2 linked regions of the Myxosarcina sp. GI1 genome follow. Each later gene encodes a partner of the first gene's protein in a complex. Links are inferred from orthologs where the notes say so. Each region holds a gene or a part of one and is shown in the gene's direction. Other genes may lie near its edges.

The links.
Region 2: the proteins of ndhC (region 1) and KV40_RS19545 are in contact, whole or in part, in a cryo-EM structure (PDB 7NYH), measured with the Escherichia coli proteins. The link is inferred for Myxosarcina sp. GI1 from one-to-one orthologs.

What each region holds. Positions count from the first base shown.
Region 1 is NZ_JRFE01000016.1:252,769-263,406, reverse strand. The notes cover bases 7,465-10,179. They hold ndhC (photosynthetic/respiratory NAD(P)H-quinone oxidoreductase subunit C), read left to right. Parts: upstream 7,465-8,498; coding sequence 8,499-8,861; downstream 8,862-10,179. Other genes in these bases: KV40_RS12770 (NAD(P)H-quinone oxidoreductase subunit J), read left to right, coding at 9,579-10,130; nuoB (NADH-quinone oxidoreductase subunit NuoB), read left to right, coding at 8,858-9,586; KV40_RS12785 (cysteine desulfurase family protein), read left to right, coding at 7,465-8,380. Also shown: KV40_RS12820 (MFS transporter), read left to right, coding at 1-255; phosphate ABC transporter substrate-binding protein PstS, read right to left, coding at 529-1,620; KV40_RS12810 (iron uptake porin), read right to left, coding at 1,899-3,497; phosphate signaling complex protein PhoU, read right to left, coding at 3,908-4,573; KV40_RS12800 (cell wall metabolism sensor histidine kinase WalK), read right to left, coding at 4,676-6,007; KV40_RS12795 (response regulator transcription factor), read right to left, coding at 6,145-6,897; more of KV40_RS12785, read left to right, coding at 7,220-7,464; KV40_RS12765 (hypothetical protein), read right to left, coding at 10,237-10,638. UniProt on the Escherichia coli protein: NDH-1 shuttles electrons from NADH, via FMN and iron-sulfur (Fe-S) centers, to quinones in the respiratory chain. The immediate electron acceptor for the enzyme in this species is believed to be ubiquinone.
Region 2 is NZ_JRFE01000025.1:18,655-23,180, reverse strand. The notes cover bases 1-2,875. They hold KV40_RS19545 (NADH-quinone oxidoreductase subunit J), read left to right. Parts: upstream 1-1,063; coding sequence 1,064-1,687; downstream 1,688-2,875. Other genes in these bases: KV40_RS19535 (SDR family NAD(P)-dependent oxidoreductase), read right to left, coding at 2,323-2,875; nuoK (NADH-quinone oxidoreductase subunit NuoK), read left to right, coding at 1,745-2,050; ndhI (NAD(P)H-quinone oxidoreductase subunit I), read left to right, coding at 319-945; nuoH (NADH-quinone oxidoreductase subunit NuoH), read left to right, coding at 1-273. Outside these bases: more of KV40_RS19535, read right to left, coding at 2,876-3,081; KV40_RS19530 (hypothetical protein), read right to left, coding at 3,179-3,643; KV40_RS19525 (YqeG family HAD IIIA-type phosphatase), read right to left, coding at 3,971-4,526. UniProt on the Escherichia coli protein: NDH-1 shuttles electrons from NADH, via FMN and iron-sulfur (Fe-S) centers, to quinones in the respiratory chain. The immediate electron acceptor for the enzyme in this species is believed to be ubiquinone.

The sequences.
Region 1 (10,638 bases):
ATGCTAGCAGGACCTCTGGTAGATAATTTTTTAAATCCTTTAATGGCTCGTAATGGATTTGTTGCCGAGTTGGTCGGTAGATTTATAAATACGGGCATGGGACAAGGTGTTTCTTTACTATTGGTGCTGCTAGGAATAGTTAACTTAATAACTGTAGCGATCGCTTTCCGAGAACCGCGCTTGCGAAATTTAGAGACAGAACTACCAGACAAAAATCAGTTTTTGGGCAAAAAAGAACATCATCAGTTGACTTAACCATCTATTAGGCGATGAATATATAGTTATTCTAAAAAGAAACTATAGGTATGAGTAATCGAGATTGAATTAGCTCTAACTCTACTAATGACTTACTAGCAACCACCAACAAAAAGCTAGTTGATTTATTCATGAGAAAATTGATTGAAATGACTACATCTAAAAAAGTGGTTGAATTAATTGTGCAAATAAAAACTCCGTCACCTATTTGGAACGGAGAAAAATCAAGAAAAACAAAATTATCTAGTTTTAAACTGAAATCTAAAACCCAATCTATTGAGCCTGAATAGTTTCTAGTTTTGCTTCTACTTTTTGCACCACATTATCGGGTAAAGGTACATAACCCAACTCTTCAGAATAATCTTGCCCTTCTTCTAACGACCAAGTAAGAACATCTTTTAAAGCTTGCAGCTTTTCAGGATCGTTATAGTTTTCGTATGCTAAAACCCAAGTATAAGTAACAATAGGATAAGATTCATCGCCTTCAGGATCGGTAATAAAGGCGCGTAGGTTATCTGGCAAGGTAACAGCTTCGAGAGTTTTGCTAGCAGACTCTACTGAAGGAGCGATATAGTTCCCTGCTTGATTTTCTAAGCTAGCTGTAGGAATGTCTTGCTGTTTGGCGTAGCCGTACTCTATATAGCCAATCGAACCTTCGGTTTGTAAAATTTGAGCGGTAACACCTTCATTTCCTTTAGCACCAATACCCACAGGCCATTCTACTGTTTTACCGCTACCTACTTGTTGTTCCCATTCAGGACTAATTGCGCTGAGGTGTTGGGTAAAAACTCCAGTAGTACCACTACCGTCAGAACGATGCACTACGTTAATTTTAGTATCGGGTAAGTTGGCATCGGGATTAATTTCAGCAATAGCTGGATCGTTCCAGTTAGTAATGTTACCTAACAAAATATTTGTATATACATCTCGCGATAGCTGGAGATTTTCAACATCAGGAAGGTTGTATCCCAAGACGATACTGCCAGCCGTCATCGGTAACAGGGCTACTCCACGTTCGACCTGTTGCATTTCTTCATCCGTCATTGCTACATCGCTAGCACCAAAGTCTACAGTATTTTGAATAAACTGTTCTACTCCCGCACCACTACCAACAGATTGATAGGTTACTTGTACATTGGGATTTACTTTGTTGTATTCAGAAAACCAGCGTTGATATAAAGGTGCGGGAAAACTAGCACCAGCACCTGTTAGAGATGCAGAAACATCACTTCCTCCCGAAGAAGTTCCACCTTCTGATGAAGGCTCAGTAGGAGATTGACCGCCGCCACAGGAAGTAAGACTGACAGTAACGGCAATTAGAGGGGCAAACCATAGCTGTCGTTTGGAAAAAATTGCGGAAACCATATATTTTTGTCTTTCGTTCGTTATGTTTGTAATTTGAATTAAATTTTCGCGATTGACTAAAAAATGCTAATTCCTTCGCTGGGATAACCTTTTTGGTCGGTAGTCTTACTAATTTTTGAAGATCTTTACCAAAATAACTTTCGCTAGTTATCCACAAGTAAAAATTAGGTAAACAAAAGATTAACAACCTGCTAAAAAACTGTTTAGGGTGGACATTGTCCACCCTAATTTTTGTCTGTATGATATTTAGCTGAAATAAACCAGTAACGGCACTACTTTTAGAAGGAGAAAGTAGTACGAATTACGCCTACGTAAACTTCGTCAGCATCTTCATCGTGGTTGGGATTGAAGACTACATAAGCACCAGGAGTGATTAAGATATTGTCGTTAAGAGGGAATTTATAAAGTGCCTCAACGATGTAGGAAGTATCTATGTCTTCTGCAATGCCTGCTTCATCGGTAGTGAATTTGGGAGGTTGACCGCCAGCAAATGCTAACACGGCACCTTCTCTACCAAAGTCAAGAATAGAAACGTTAGCACCCCAAGTCCAGATATCTCCACTTGCGTCACCGCCTTCTAACTGTTCGGCATCGGCATAGCCACCAAAACCAGCAATGACAAAACGTTCGCCCAAACTATAGGTAACAGAACCACCAAACTTGTTAGCAGCAGTAGCTACCTCGCCAAATGGTTCGGCGGCAGCTCCGTTAACTGTACCTCCAGAGAGATCCACGCTATCACCAGTTTCGTAACTACGAATATAGGTCAAAGCTAAATCTAGATTCTCGATGGGAGAAAATTCAACTTGTCCACCTGCACTGAAAGAACCATTGTATAGACCTTCACCATCTGCAGGATCGTTGCCATTATCAGTTAGATACAAACCAGTTACGGTAATTCTATCGTCTAACAAACTAGCGCTAACGCCAGCACCAGCACCTTCAGTACCTCTAAGTACGAGAGGATTGCGGCGGTTAAAGCGAGACAAAGCACCAGTACCGCTACTTTCTAGAATGGGGTTGCCGACAGCAAGAATGTCATATAGATCGAGACTGTTAGCTCCAACCCAAACGTTCAGCCTTTCGCCTACCGGGAAGCGATAGTACAAATCGTCGAGGGCAATATTGTTACCACCACCAGCATCAAAACCAAGACGAGTTGAATCGGTACCAGTAACGTCGCTACGCAAAATATCGTCGAAGTTACCTGCTTCTAATCTAGTCCGCAAACGGTCTTCACCAAAGAAACTGGTATCGAAGTTCAAGCGGACGCGATCGCCGAAGGTAGTCTGCGAGTCAACCTCTTCACCAAAGGCTTGCTGAACAGAGAAAATTGCTTCTCCACTCAGTTTAGTAGTAGTAGAAAACTGATTGTCTTCTAAGAAAGCGGTACGGCTTTCGATATTATCAATACGACCGCCAAGAGTAGCTAGTTCTGCTTCAAACTCCTGAGCGAGACGATTCATCGTGTCTAAATCTTCTCTGGTAACGGCTTCAGAAGAAGCAATCAAACGCTCGATTTGATTTAAGCAGGAGTTTAAACCAGCAGCAAATTCATAACGGGTTAGAGCCTGACTGCCGCGATAGGTTTGATTGGGATAACCAGCAATACAGCCATAGCGGTCTACTAAGCTACGGAGAGCTTCATAAGCCCAGTCGGTAGGTGATACGTCGCGAAGCTGGTTGACGTTAGTTACCTGAGACTGGGAAGAAGTAGAGTTATTTTGGTAGCGATCGATCCGTTCTAAAGTTTCGTTTACCGAACTGTCGTTACCATTTTCGGGCAGTGCTTGAGCATTTGCCCCATTAGCAGTCAAAAGAGAAGCGGCAAATATTGCAGGAGCAACTTTCAAAGTTTGCCAAAATAATTTACTCATCTGTAATCCTCACACCTAAATTGGATTTCTATTTACAAAACAGTAGTTTTAGTTACCACGTAAATATATTGTCTATGCTTGACAATATATTCAATAATTTGCCTACTAAAATCGACCGATGGTCAGATTATTTTTTGGCATAAGTGGCTTGAAAAACAACTTTGTTTCGATCTCTAACCATAAGCGGTTAAATTACTATTTTCTGTGATTTAGATCGTCTTGACGTAAATTATCACAGAAGTTAAACCAGATAAATTGCCTTGCAGTTATCTGTATTCATCATCGATTTTAATTTAAAAAGCTAAACTGGCGGTAATGTCAAGTTTAAGCAAAGCTTAAACGTTGGTTAAACAGTTGCGATCGGCTTTGCCGCTGGCTGCGCTAACCGCGTTCTGTCGGTCAGATACCGCTCAATTTCTCTGGCCCGTAACTATATATGAAACTCGTTGACCGATATTGGTAGCATGGTCTGCCATTCGTTCCAAATGGCGTGCGATTAACGCTAAAAGTAAGAACGGCTCTACTACTCCTTGAATATCTTTTTGATATGCCAGAACTTCGTACAGGTTTTCATAGGCATCATCTACCGTATCGTCCAAATCTTTGACTCTTTTGCCTGCTGTAGCGTCGAGATCGGCAAGAGCCACCAAGCTAGTAGCTAGCATAAACTGAACGTGTTCGGACATTAGTTCGATTTCTTTTAAAGAATCGTGAGGCGGATACTTGACTAATTTTAAAGTCATTTCGCTGATGTCTTGAGCATAATCGCCAATTCTTTCTAGATCGCGCACCAACTGCATAAAGGCACTTAACAACCGCAGATCTTGAGCGACGGGTGCTTGTAGAGTCATTAAAGCAGCACAATCTAGCTCGATTTGACGATAGTAAGCATCTATGCGCTTTTCTAAATAAGTAATCTTTTTAGCAGCTTCTAAATGACGCTGAAACAGGCATTGGTGACTCAAGCGCAAGGACTCTTCTACTAAAGCTCCCATACGTAAAACGTCTTGCTGAACTCTTTTAAGAGAACGCTCTAGTTGATTGGAATCCGAACGATTAGCTTGAGGTAATGACACGGGTTGTTAAAATCCTACTATATAACATGATAGTTCTCCTCTGTTGATAACAAAAAAAGTTTAAGATTTTATTAGAAATAGTATTGTAAATTACTAAACCAACTAAATTTTTGCGGGTTTTTCAGTAGGCAGAGTAACTTGTAGCCAGGCACCTCCAATTTTAGGGTCATTTTTAGCACAGATTGAGCCGCCATGAGAACGAATAATTTGTTGAGCGATCGCTAGCCCCAAACCACTACCGTCTCCATTTGACTGAGTTTCGGGCAATCTGATTCTCAAGCGAGATTTGTCTCCTCGATAGAGTCGCTCAAAAATATAAGGTAGATCGGATTCTGAAAAACCTCTGCCAGAGTCAATTACGTCAATAGTTATTTGCTCTATGTCAGTTTTGGTAGCTGGTTGCAGAGTAACTCTAACAATAATTTCTGTTTGAGGAGGGGTGTGTTTGATAGCGTTATCTAATAGATTTAGCAAAACCTGAATCAGGCGCGAGCGATCGGCGGCAAGAGATATATTGGTAGTACCAAAATAAGTTAGAGCTACCTGTTTTTTGTTGGCAATCGGTTCTAAAATCTGCCAAACTGACAAAATTAGCTGATGTAAATCGAGGGTTTCGTATTTAAGAATGCGATGGGGTGCTGCTTCTAATTGAGTTAAGTCGAGCCATTGGCGAACTAGTTCGCTCAGACGATTAGTTTCGCGCAGCATTTGTTCTACCCAGCGTCGTTCGGGATTTTGTAATCTAGTCAGTAGATTTTCTGCTACTAGAGAAATTGAGGTTAGAGGCGTTCTAAGTTCGTGAGTCAGATCGGAAAAAGTGCGATCGCGCGACTGAGACAATTCTACTAACGGCTGGCGGTCGAGGAGAAAAACGCCTACCTGTTCGTTAGGTAAGGGAAAGCCAAAGCCCTGAAGGGCAATTGATTCGACAATTTTAGTTGAGGCAGCAGAGTCAGATGTTGCTTGAGTTTCTTCGTCGTTAGCACAACGGGTAAAGTAATAAGTCCATTTTTTTTCTTGAACTTGCTGTAGTTGACGAGTCTGTTCGATCAGGCGATCGAGATCGTACGAACGTACTAGCTCTAGCAACAGACGGATTCGGTCGGCTCGCCGATAGTCTATTTTTAGCAATTGTCGTGCCTGTAGATTGCAGCCTAAAAGTTGATTCTCGGCATCTACCTGGAGATAACCAACAGGTGCCCGTTCGATTAACTGCTGCCAGACTTCTCGTTCGCTTTCTAACTCTCTGCGTCGTAAATCCAGTTCGTTCAACCTGCGCCGCACCTGAGAAATTATCGGTAGGGCAACTGTAGGCTCATCATTTAAGGCAAAAGTAGCTAACAGCTTGCGCAGCTTCTGTTTGAATTTGTATTGCTGCCAAGTACAAAATGCAACTCCTAGTAATAGTCCCAAGCAAAACTCTACGGCAGCCATTAGTTTTTTTTAGTCCTTGTGTAACTTCGATTTGCTCTACGTTACTAATCATATTGACAACTAGACTAAAATTCTACTGAATAGCTTTTTATGATTGCCGCCTATACTAAATATTTATTTTAATTAAATATTAGATATTAACCAAAACGATATCCAAAACCGCGTACGGTTATAAGATATTCTGGCTGGCTCGGTTCTAATTCCAGCTTTTCGCGCAGCCAGCGAATATGAACGTCTACTGTTTTAGTATCTCCCAAAAAATCAGGTCCCCAAACCTGCTCGATTAACTGCTCTCGCGACCATACTCGGCGCGGATAACTCATAAATAGCTCCAATAGCCGAAATTCTTTAGGTGATAAATTGACTTCGGTGCCTCGAACTAATACCCGACACTCCTGGGGAAAGAGACTGATATCTCGATATTTTTGGACTGGAGTTGAGGATAAATTGCTGTATCTCTGGCGACGCAATAGCGCGCGACAACGAGCAACTAGTTCGCGCATACTAAAAGGTTTAGTTAAATAGTCATCTGCTCCTACTTCTAAACCTAAAACGCGGTCTGTTTCACTGCTTTTGGCACTGATTACCAAAATCGGGGTAATATCTCCTTGATAACGCAATAAACGGCAGATATCCAATCCGTTAACCTCGGGCAACATTAAATCGAGAATAATTAAATCGGTAGCTAGCTTAGTTTCAGAAGAGTCGGGATTTTGCAGCAAATTCAAAGCAGCACGTCCATCCCTAACCTTTTTAACTTCATAACCTTCTGCCTGTAGCGCGACCTCGATCATTTCTCCGATTAATTCTTCATCTTCTACTAATAAGATGCGGTTTTTCTGAGCTAATTCGGATTCAGAAGCAGCGCGTTCGAGTTCTAGAGATAGCATAAATAGATATTTTTAATTGTCCCTATGATTACATATACACTAAGATTGTCGATTGTAGATTAACTAAGCTGAAAAATTACTTATAATATACATACTCGACTCACCTCAATTATTTACTCGAACTTCGTCTTAGCAGACAAAAGAACATTCTAAAATTAGTAAAAGTTACAGTAGCTTGATATTTTGAATATAAATTTTTTGTACAGCTACTTTCTTGGTATTTATTTACTTTGTCAGACAACAAAGTTAGAACGATCGAATCGCGATCGCTTTTTAGATCGCGAGTTAATTTACTTCTCAATGTTTACAAATCGCTGAATTGATGCAAATTTATCTCGATCGCAGCGCGACTACCAAACCCCGTCCAGAGGCGATCGCGCTAGCGCAACAAGTTATGAGCCAACAATGGGGCAATCCTTCGAGTTTGCATGGGTGGGGGCAACAGGCAGCAACACGATTAGAAGCTGCTAGAATTCAGGTAGCTAGCTCGATCCACGCTGCACCCGAATCAATTGTTTTTACTTCTGGCGGAACCGAAGCAGACAATCTAGCCATTTTGGGGATAGTACGAAAATATCAAACACCCCAACACATTATTATTTCTAGCGTCGAACATTCGGCGATCGCCAAACCAGTAGAAATCTTAGAGCGGCAAGGTTGGCAGATAACCAGACTGCCCGTCAATTGTCAAGGTAGAGTAGAACCGTTAGATTTACAAGCCGCCATCCGTTCTAATACAGTTCTGGTTTCCATAATTTACGGACAGAGTGAAGTGGGAACGCTACAGCCAATCGATCGTTTAGCTCGAATTGCTCGCGCCAGGGGAATTCCTTTTCATACCGATGCGGTACAGGTAGCAGGCTGTTTGCCCATAAATGTAGAGCAGTTGGGAGTCGATTTGTTGTCTCTGTCGGGACATAAAATATATGGCATTAAAGGTGCGGGTGCGCTGTACGTTCGTTCTGGGATCGAGCTAGTACCGCTTTTAAGTGGAGGCGGTCAAGAATTAGAACTGCGGTCGGGAACTCAGGCAGTACCCGCGATCGCCGCTCTGGGCATCGCTGCCGAACTGGCTGCTGCGGAAATGAGTGCAGAAGTACCCAGATTGATGGCGTTACGCGATCGCCTATTCGATCGCCTAGCCGATTGTACTTGTTTGATACCTACGGGAGATCGCCTGTATCGTCTTCCCCATCACGTCAGTTTTGTTTTGAGCGATCGCTTGGCAGCTAGTGATGTAACTGGTAAAACTATAGTGCGACAGCTAAATCTGGCAGGAATTGGCATCAGTGCTGGTGCTGCCTGTCATAGCGGAAAATTAAATCCCAGTCCCATTTTGTTGGCAATGGGCTATAGCGAAGCAACCGCCAAACGAGGAATTCGTTTGACAATCGATCGCGAAACTACTACAGCCGATATTGACTGGACAGCAATGGTACTCAAGCAGATCTTGAGTCGTTTAATGCCATTAGTATGTTGTTAAACTCACACTTAAAAGGAGTTTTTCTTTTCATCTCTGACCTACTCTCTACTAGAATAAAGAAAAGTAAAGAGATATCATACAAATCGAACACCATCGGCTAAGGAGTAAGAGATAAAAATTGTTTGTTCTCAATGGTTATGAATATTTTTTAGTTTTTTTGCTGCTGTGTAGTGCGGTGCCAGCTTTGGCTCTAACTGCGTCGGCAGTTCTAAGACCAAAAGGCGGTGGTCCCGAAAGACGCACTACCTATGAATCTGGTATGGAACCTGTAGGGGGTGCCTGGATACAGTTTAATATCCGCTACTATATGTTTGCCTTAGTTTTTGTAGTTTTTGATGTAGAAACAGTATTTTTATACCCTTGGGCAGTGGCTTTTAGCCGTTTGGGATTATTAGCATTTGTCGAAGCCTTAATTTTTATTGCTATTTTAGTTGTGGCTTTGGTGTATGCGTGGAGAAAAGGAGCTTTGGAGTGGTCATGACTTCCAATTTATTCGAGCAAGAACAAAAAGAAAAAATTATTAATCCCGTTAGTCCGACTAAAGTTACGCAAGACTTATCGGAAAACATTATTCTCACTACAGTAGATGACCTATATAACTGGGCAAAACTTTCGAGTTTGTGGCCCATGATGTATGGTACTGCTTGCTGCTTTATCGAATTTGCGGCTCTTATCGGTTCGAGATTTGATTTTGATCGCTTTGGTTTGATACCTCGTGCTAGTCCCCGTCAAGCCGATTTAATTATTACTGCGGGTACGATTACCATGAAAATGGCACCTGCGGTAGTACGACTTTATGAAGAAATGGCAGATCCCAAGTACGTTATTGCTATGGGTGCCTGCACTATTACTGGAGGTATGTTTAGTAGCGACTCTACTACAGCAGTAAGAGGAGTAGACAAACTAATTCCCGTTGACGTTTACATTCCTGGTTGTCCACCTCGCCCCGAAGCTATATTTGATGCCATTATTAAGCTACGAAGAAAAGTTTCTAATGAGTCTCTTCAAGAGAGGGCAGCCGCTCTAGAGCAAACTCATCGCTATTACAGTACCGCTCACAACATGAAATTGGTTAGATCGGATTACGACGGTAAGTATTTGCAATCACAAACGCGCCAAGCACCGCCTAAAGAGCTGGCAGAAGCAATGGGAATGCCATTACCAGATACCTTAGAAGAAGCTAAAGAGGAGATAGAGCGTGGCTGAAGAAGAAAAAAACAATAACTCTGAAGAAAATAATTCTGAAGAAAATGCCGAAGCTACTGACATAGTTGAAGCTGGTGAAACTTCTAAGTGGTTGAGCGAAAACGGTTTTGATAACAAACCATTACCTGTAGATGTTAGCGGTGTAGAGTTAATCGAAGTAGAAGCTGAGTTTTTACTTCCCATTGCTACCGCACTATATGCCTACGGCTTTAACTATCTTCAGTGTCAGGGAGCATACGATCTCGGTCCAGGGAAAGAACTGGTTAGCTTTTATCATTTGATTGAAGTTAGCGATGATGCCGAACGCCCGAAAGAAGTAAGACTTAAAGTACTTTTGCCTAGAGATAATCCTAAAGTTCCTTCGGTATATTGGATTTGGAAAGCGGCTGACTGGCAGGAGCGAGAAAGCTACGATATGTATGGGATTGTTTACGAAGGGCATCCCAATCTCAAGCGTATATTAATGAATGAAGATTGGGAAGGTTGGCCCTTACGGAAAGACTATATCTCTCCTGATTTTTACGAATTACAAGACGCTTATTAAAGTCGAATTTTGTTCTTTAACGATTAAATCCTCCCAAATTCGGGAGGATTTTTATTTTAGGCAGCTTTAGAGCAAATAGCCTATATTAATTCTTACTGTTGCCTTTTTATTTAGTAACTTTTTCTTCCTGAAATATTTCTCTCACAGACTGCCATAGTTCTTTTAATAGCTGCTTGAGCTGCCGTTCTTTGCGCGCCGCTGCACCGCCTGTTTCTCCTAATTTTTGCTCGAACTTATCTCTGCGCTGCTTGACTTTGTCGGTAAATAATTCGGGATCTTCTTTAGCTTTTTCGTACCAGGTTTTTGCTTCTTCCAGGTATTTATTGACTTCTTCATAACGCTCCCCATAACGGCTCGATAGGTTAGCCTGTAAAACTGCTAATTGAGCTTTTAGTTGAGCATAGCGTTTTTGTAGTAAAGAAAATTCTTCGCTATCTCTAACGGTGACAACGGCTTCAGCGATCGCCTGAGTAACTTTATCGGATGTAGTATCGTTTTGAGTTTCGAC
Region 2 (4,526 bases), on another replicon or contig:
ATCGTTCCCTTGAGTAATTTAGCCGATTGGTTGGGTGTTAGTGAAACTACTCCTTGGTTGCAAGTTCTAACTGCTTCTTTAGGTATTTTAATGACCCTAATCAAAGCTTATTTTCTAGTATTTATTGCTATTTTATTGCGTTGGACTGTACCCAGGGTGCGTATCGATCAATTACTCAATCTCGGTTGGAAATTTTTACTACCAGTTTCACTTGCCAATCTGTTAATTACTGCCGCTCTCAAATTAACTTTTCCCATTGCCTTTGGTGGTTAAATCCCATTTTTGTAGATTACCCACTTGACAAAATTCAAAATTATTATGTTTAACATTCTCAAACAAGTTCGAGATTACGCCCAAGAAAGTTGGCAAGCAGCAAAATATATCGGACAAGGGCTATCTGTTACCTTCGACCACATGCAGCGTCGTCCCGTTACCGTTCAATATCCTTACGAAAAACTTATCCCTTCCGAACGCTATCGCGGTAGAATTCATTTTGAATTTGATAAATGTATCGCTTGCGAAGTTTGCGTACGTGTCTGTCCGATTAACTTACCTGTAGTTGATTGGGAATTTAACAAACAGGCAAAGAAAAAAAATCTCAAACACTACAGTATCGACTTTGGGGTTTGCATTTTCTGTGGTAACTGCGTAGAGTACTGCCCGACAAACTGCCTCTCAATGACGGAAGAGTACGAAATGGCTGCTTACGATCGCCACGAACTTAATTACGATAATGTAGCATTAGGACGTTTGCCCTATAAGGTCACTCAAGATCCGATGGTTACTCCTTTACGGGAACTGGCTTACCTTCCTAAAGGCATAATCGAACCCCATCAATTACCTGCTGGTTCACAACGGGCTGGCAGACGACCTGAAGATATTCAGCAAGAAATTGAAGCTGCCAAACCAAAAGAAAAAGAAACAGCAGAAGCAAAAGGCGAGTAAACAAAAAAGATCGAGAATAAAACATGAGATTGCGCTCGTTTAGTCCTCGTGTTTGGCTCGATCGCTACAAACTCGCCGTATCAAGCGAAAAACTACAAACAAACAAAGGAGAACAAGCGTGAATTTAGCCGAAGGAGTTCAAATAGTTTCTTTTGGTATTTTAGCCGTGATGATGTTGGGTGCAGCTTTAGGAGTAGTCTTATTGTCTAATATCGTTCACTCAGCTTTTTTACTGGCAGGGGTTTTTCTCAGCATTTCTGGTTTTTACATTTTACTTAATGCTGACTTTGTTGCTGCCGCCCAAATTTTAATTTATGTCGGTGCGGTCAATGTGCTAATTTTGTTTGCCATTATGTTGGTTAACAAGCAGGAAGTCTTTTCTGAAATTCCAGGTCGCTGGATTCGCAAACTAGCCACTGGCGCAGTTTGCCTGGGTCTGTTCGCACTTTTAGGAACGATGATTTTAGTAACGCCCTGGTCGCTCTCTACTACCTCCCCTGCCGTAGTAGATAATACTATTGTGGCTATCGGCGAACACTTTTTCAGCGATTATTTGTTGCCGTTTGAACTAGCTTCCGTTTTGTTGTTGATGGCAATGGTAGGAGCGATTATTCTCGCTCGTCGCGATCTTATTCCCGATGTGGTATCGATGCAGGAAATTGTTTCTACAAGTTTGACTTTGCCAGAGCGTCCTCGCGAATTAGTTGCTTCTGGCGATCGCCCCCCAAATGAGGGCGAATAGATCGAGCCTCAGCAATTTAGAAAAATTATCATCACTAAAATTTAAGGAGTAAGAGCAATGCAGATGGAATATTTTTTATTGTTAGCTGCGGCATTGTTTTGTATCGGTATTTATGGTCTGATTAGCAGCCGCAACGCTGTTAGAGTGTTAATGTCTATCGAGTTAATGCTCAACGCAGTCAATCTCAATTTGATGGGCTTTTCCAACTTTTTAGACCCTAGTGCGATTAAAGGACAAGTATTTACCGTTTTTGTCATTACCGTTGCTGCGGCAGAAGCAGCAGTAGGCTTAGCAATTGTCTTAGCTATTTACCGCAATCGCCAAACTATCGATATGGAACAGTTTAATTTGCTCAAGTGGTAGTCAAACGGAGGCAGAAGCTGTAAGGCAGAAGGCAGAAGGGTTTTTAAAAGTCTAAAGTCGCAGCGGGCAACGCGAATGCGCAATGCGATGCTTCTCATCTTGGAGCGATAGCCCCTGCGCCGCAAGTCGCGTCTAGCGAAGCTCTGAGCCAATAGGCTCTGCATCTGAATTCTCAAGTAAGCGAGAAAAACTTTAGATTTTTGCCTTGAGACTTCAGACTTTATTTATCTCACTGTCATCTGTCATCTAATCTTTTTAATTTTCCGCTCGCGCTACCAAGGTAAAACAGTACCATCCCAGGAAAAAAAATTGCCGCTGTCTTTAATCTTTAGACCTTCAATTACACTTAATAGTAAATTAACCGTATGTTCCACAGAAAACAGTTGTTCTGGTGGAACATTTTTTTGGAAAGGTAGAGAAAGTCTAGTATCGGTCGTGCCTGGATGCAATGCGACAACAATTGTTTGCGGACATTTCCGACTATATTCAATCGCGGCAGTGCGCAATAGCATATTTAAAGCCGCTTTAGAAGCACGATAACCATACCAGCCACCCAGACGATTATCCCCAATGCTGCCGACTTTAGCAGAAATACTGGCAAAAATGTTGCGATCGCTATGGCGCAACAAAGGCAGCAGATATTTGGCAAACAGCACCGCACCAATGCTATTGACCTGAAAGTAATAAAGTAAGTTATCCGAATCTATCTGTATGAGGCTTTTTTCTGGTGCTAATTGTCCTTCGTGTAAGACTCCCACGCAATAAATAACCAGGTGCAGTTTACTTGCAGACGTGCCAATCTGTCGAACTGCGGCGGCTATCTGAGATTCATCCGTAACATCAACTTGCAAGACAAACAGTTGCTGGGGATGTTTGTGGCTGAGTGCTATTAATTCGTTTGCCGATGCTTCGCGGCGATAGGTAGCATAGATATTGCTAATTTTCTCATTTTGTAGTAAGGCGCGAACGAAACCCAGACCAATTCCCTGACTCGCCCCTACTATCAACGCATTATTAATATTTTCTGACACTCACTCCTGATTCCATTATTTTTTATTATTAATTAATATCGAACATCGATAAATTTTATTTGTAAGTAGGAGCAAGGCAATGCCTTGCCCCAACGCCTTATTCATAGGTAGCGATCGCATAACTCGACCATTCTTGACTTTTTTGTTTATCTTTTTTCAACAGTCGCCAGGTTTTTCCCTCTGCCTGTCGCTGTAAATAAACATCAAAATCATTATCTTTGCGTTCTATCTGACGGCGCGACAACTTGAGTAGAAAATTGTATTTTCCTTGCAGGTGATATGTCGGTAATTTTGCTATATATAACGGCTGTAGCTTTTTAATGCGAATATTATCGATTTCAATTTTAGGAGATGCCAAATCTAGTTGCCGTGATAGAGTAGCTTCGGTTGTCTCTAATTCAAAAGCGAGTGCCTGTTTAATTATTTCTCCCCCTGGTGCGAGTTCTTTGGGCGGAGCTAAGTAACCGCAGCTATTGAGCAGTAATAAAATAATTACTGCCCAGTAAAGTTTTCCCAGCCAGCTAAATATATTTTTTGTTACTCGATTGCTCGCGCTTTTCATTAAGTAATAAAAGTGGACTTTATCTTACATCTCAAGCAAACTGAATTTTGGTACATTTTGCCAAACGTTTGCTAATTATTACAAGTTCGAGCCAGTTGTTAGCGATCGCCAACAAAATATTAAATTTATTTTACCAATGTTCTTCAAATTTAAGTCAGATTATCAAAGCGTTACACCGAATTCATGATGTAACGCTCGATAACTTAGATATTTCACTATATTTAGGGTCTTTATAAAGGCTGACCCCATTTAAAACTAAAATTATAATCCCAGATTTTGACAGTTAACTTTAATTTCGTAATATTTTTTTTATTTTTTGTTTTGTTATTAAGGATTAATTTTGTTTGAGTTATGTTGCGTAGCTGCTAGAGATACTCCTAACAGTTGTGAAAGCCAGGCTTCCAAATTGTGAATTGAAAAGTTGTGAGACAGAGATGTCAAACTACTCATCGGACTAACTAAAATAGTAAACATTCCCAAACGATTGCCCGCAAGCACATCGGTAAACAAGCGATCGCCAATCATTGCCACTCTTTCTACAGGCAAGTCCATCTCCCTTGCGGCTTGTCTTAGTTTGCGTCGAGAAGGTTTTCGCGCGCCCGAAATATATGGAAGTTCTAGCGAGCGAGCAATATTACCGATACGACCTTCACTGATATTGTTACTTACTAGCCAGATAGGTACCATTTGTCTGACTTCGGCTATCCACTGCTGTAAATCGGCAGAAACTGTATGATTTTGATAGGAAACCAAAGTTTCATCCACATCTAAAATTAAACCTTTAATTTGATTGTCTTGAAAAACTTGAGGATTTAGCTCGACAATCGTTCCACTAAGAATTAAATCAGGCTGTAACAAATTTGTTTTAAACACGATCGAATAT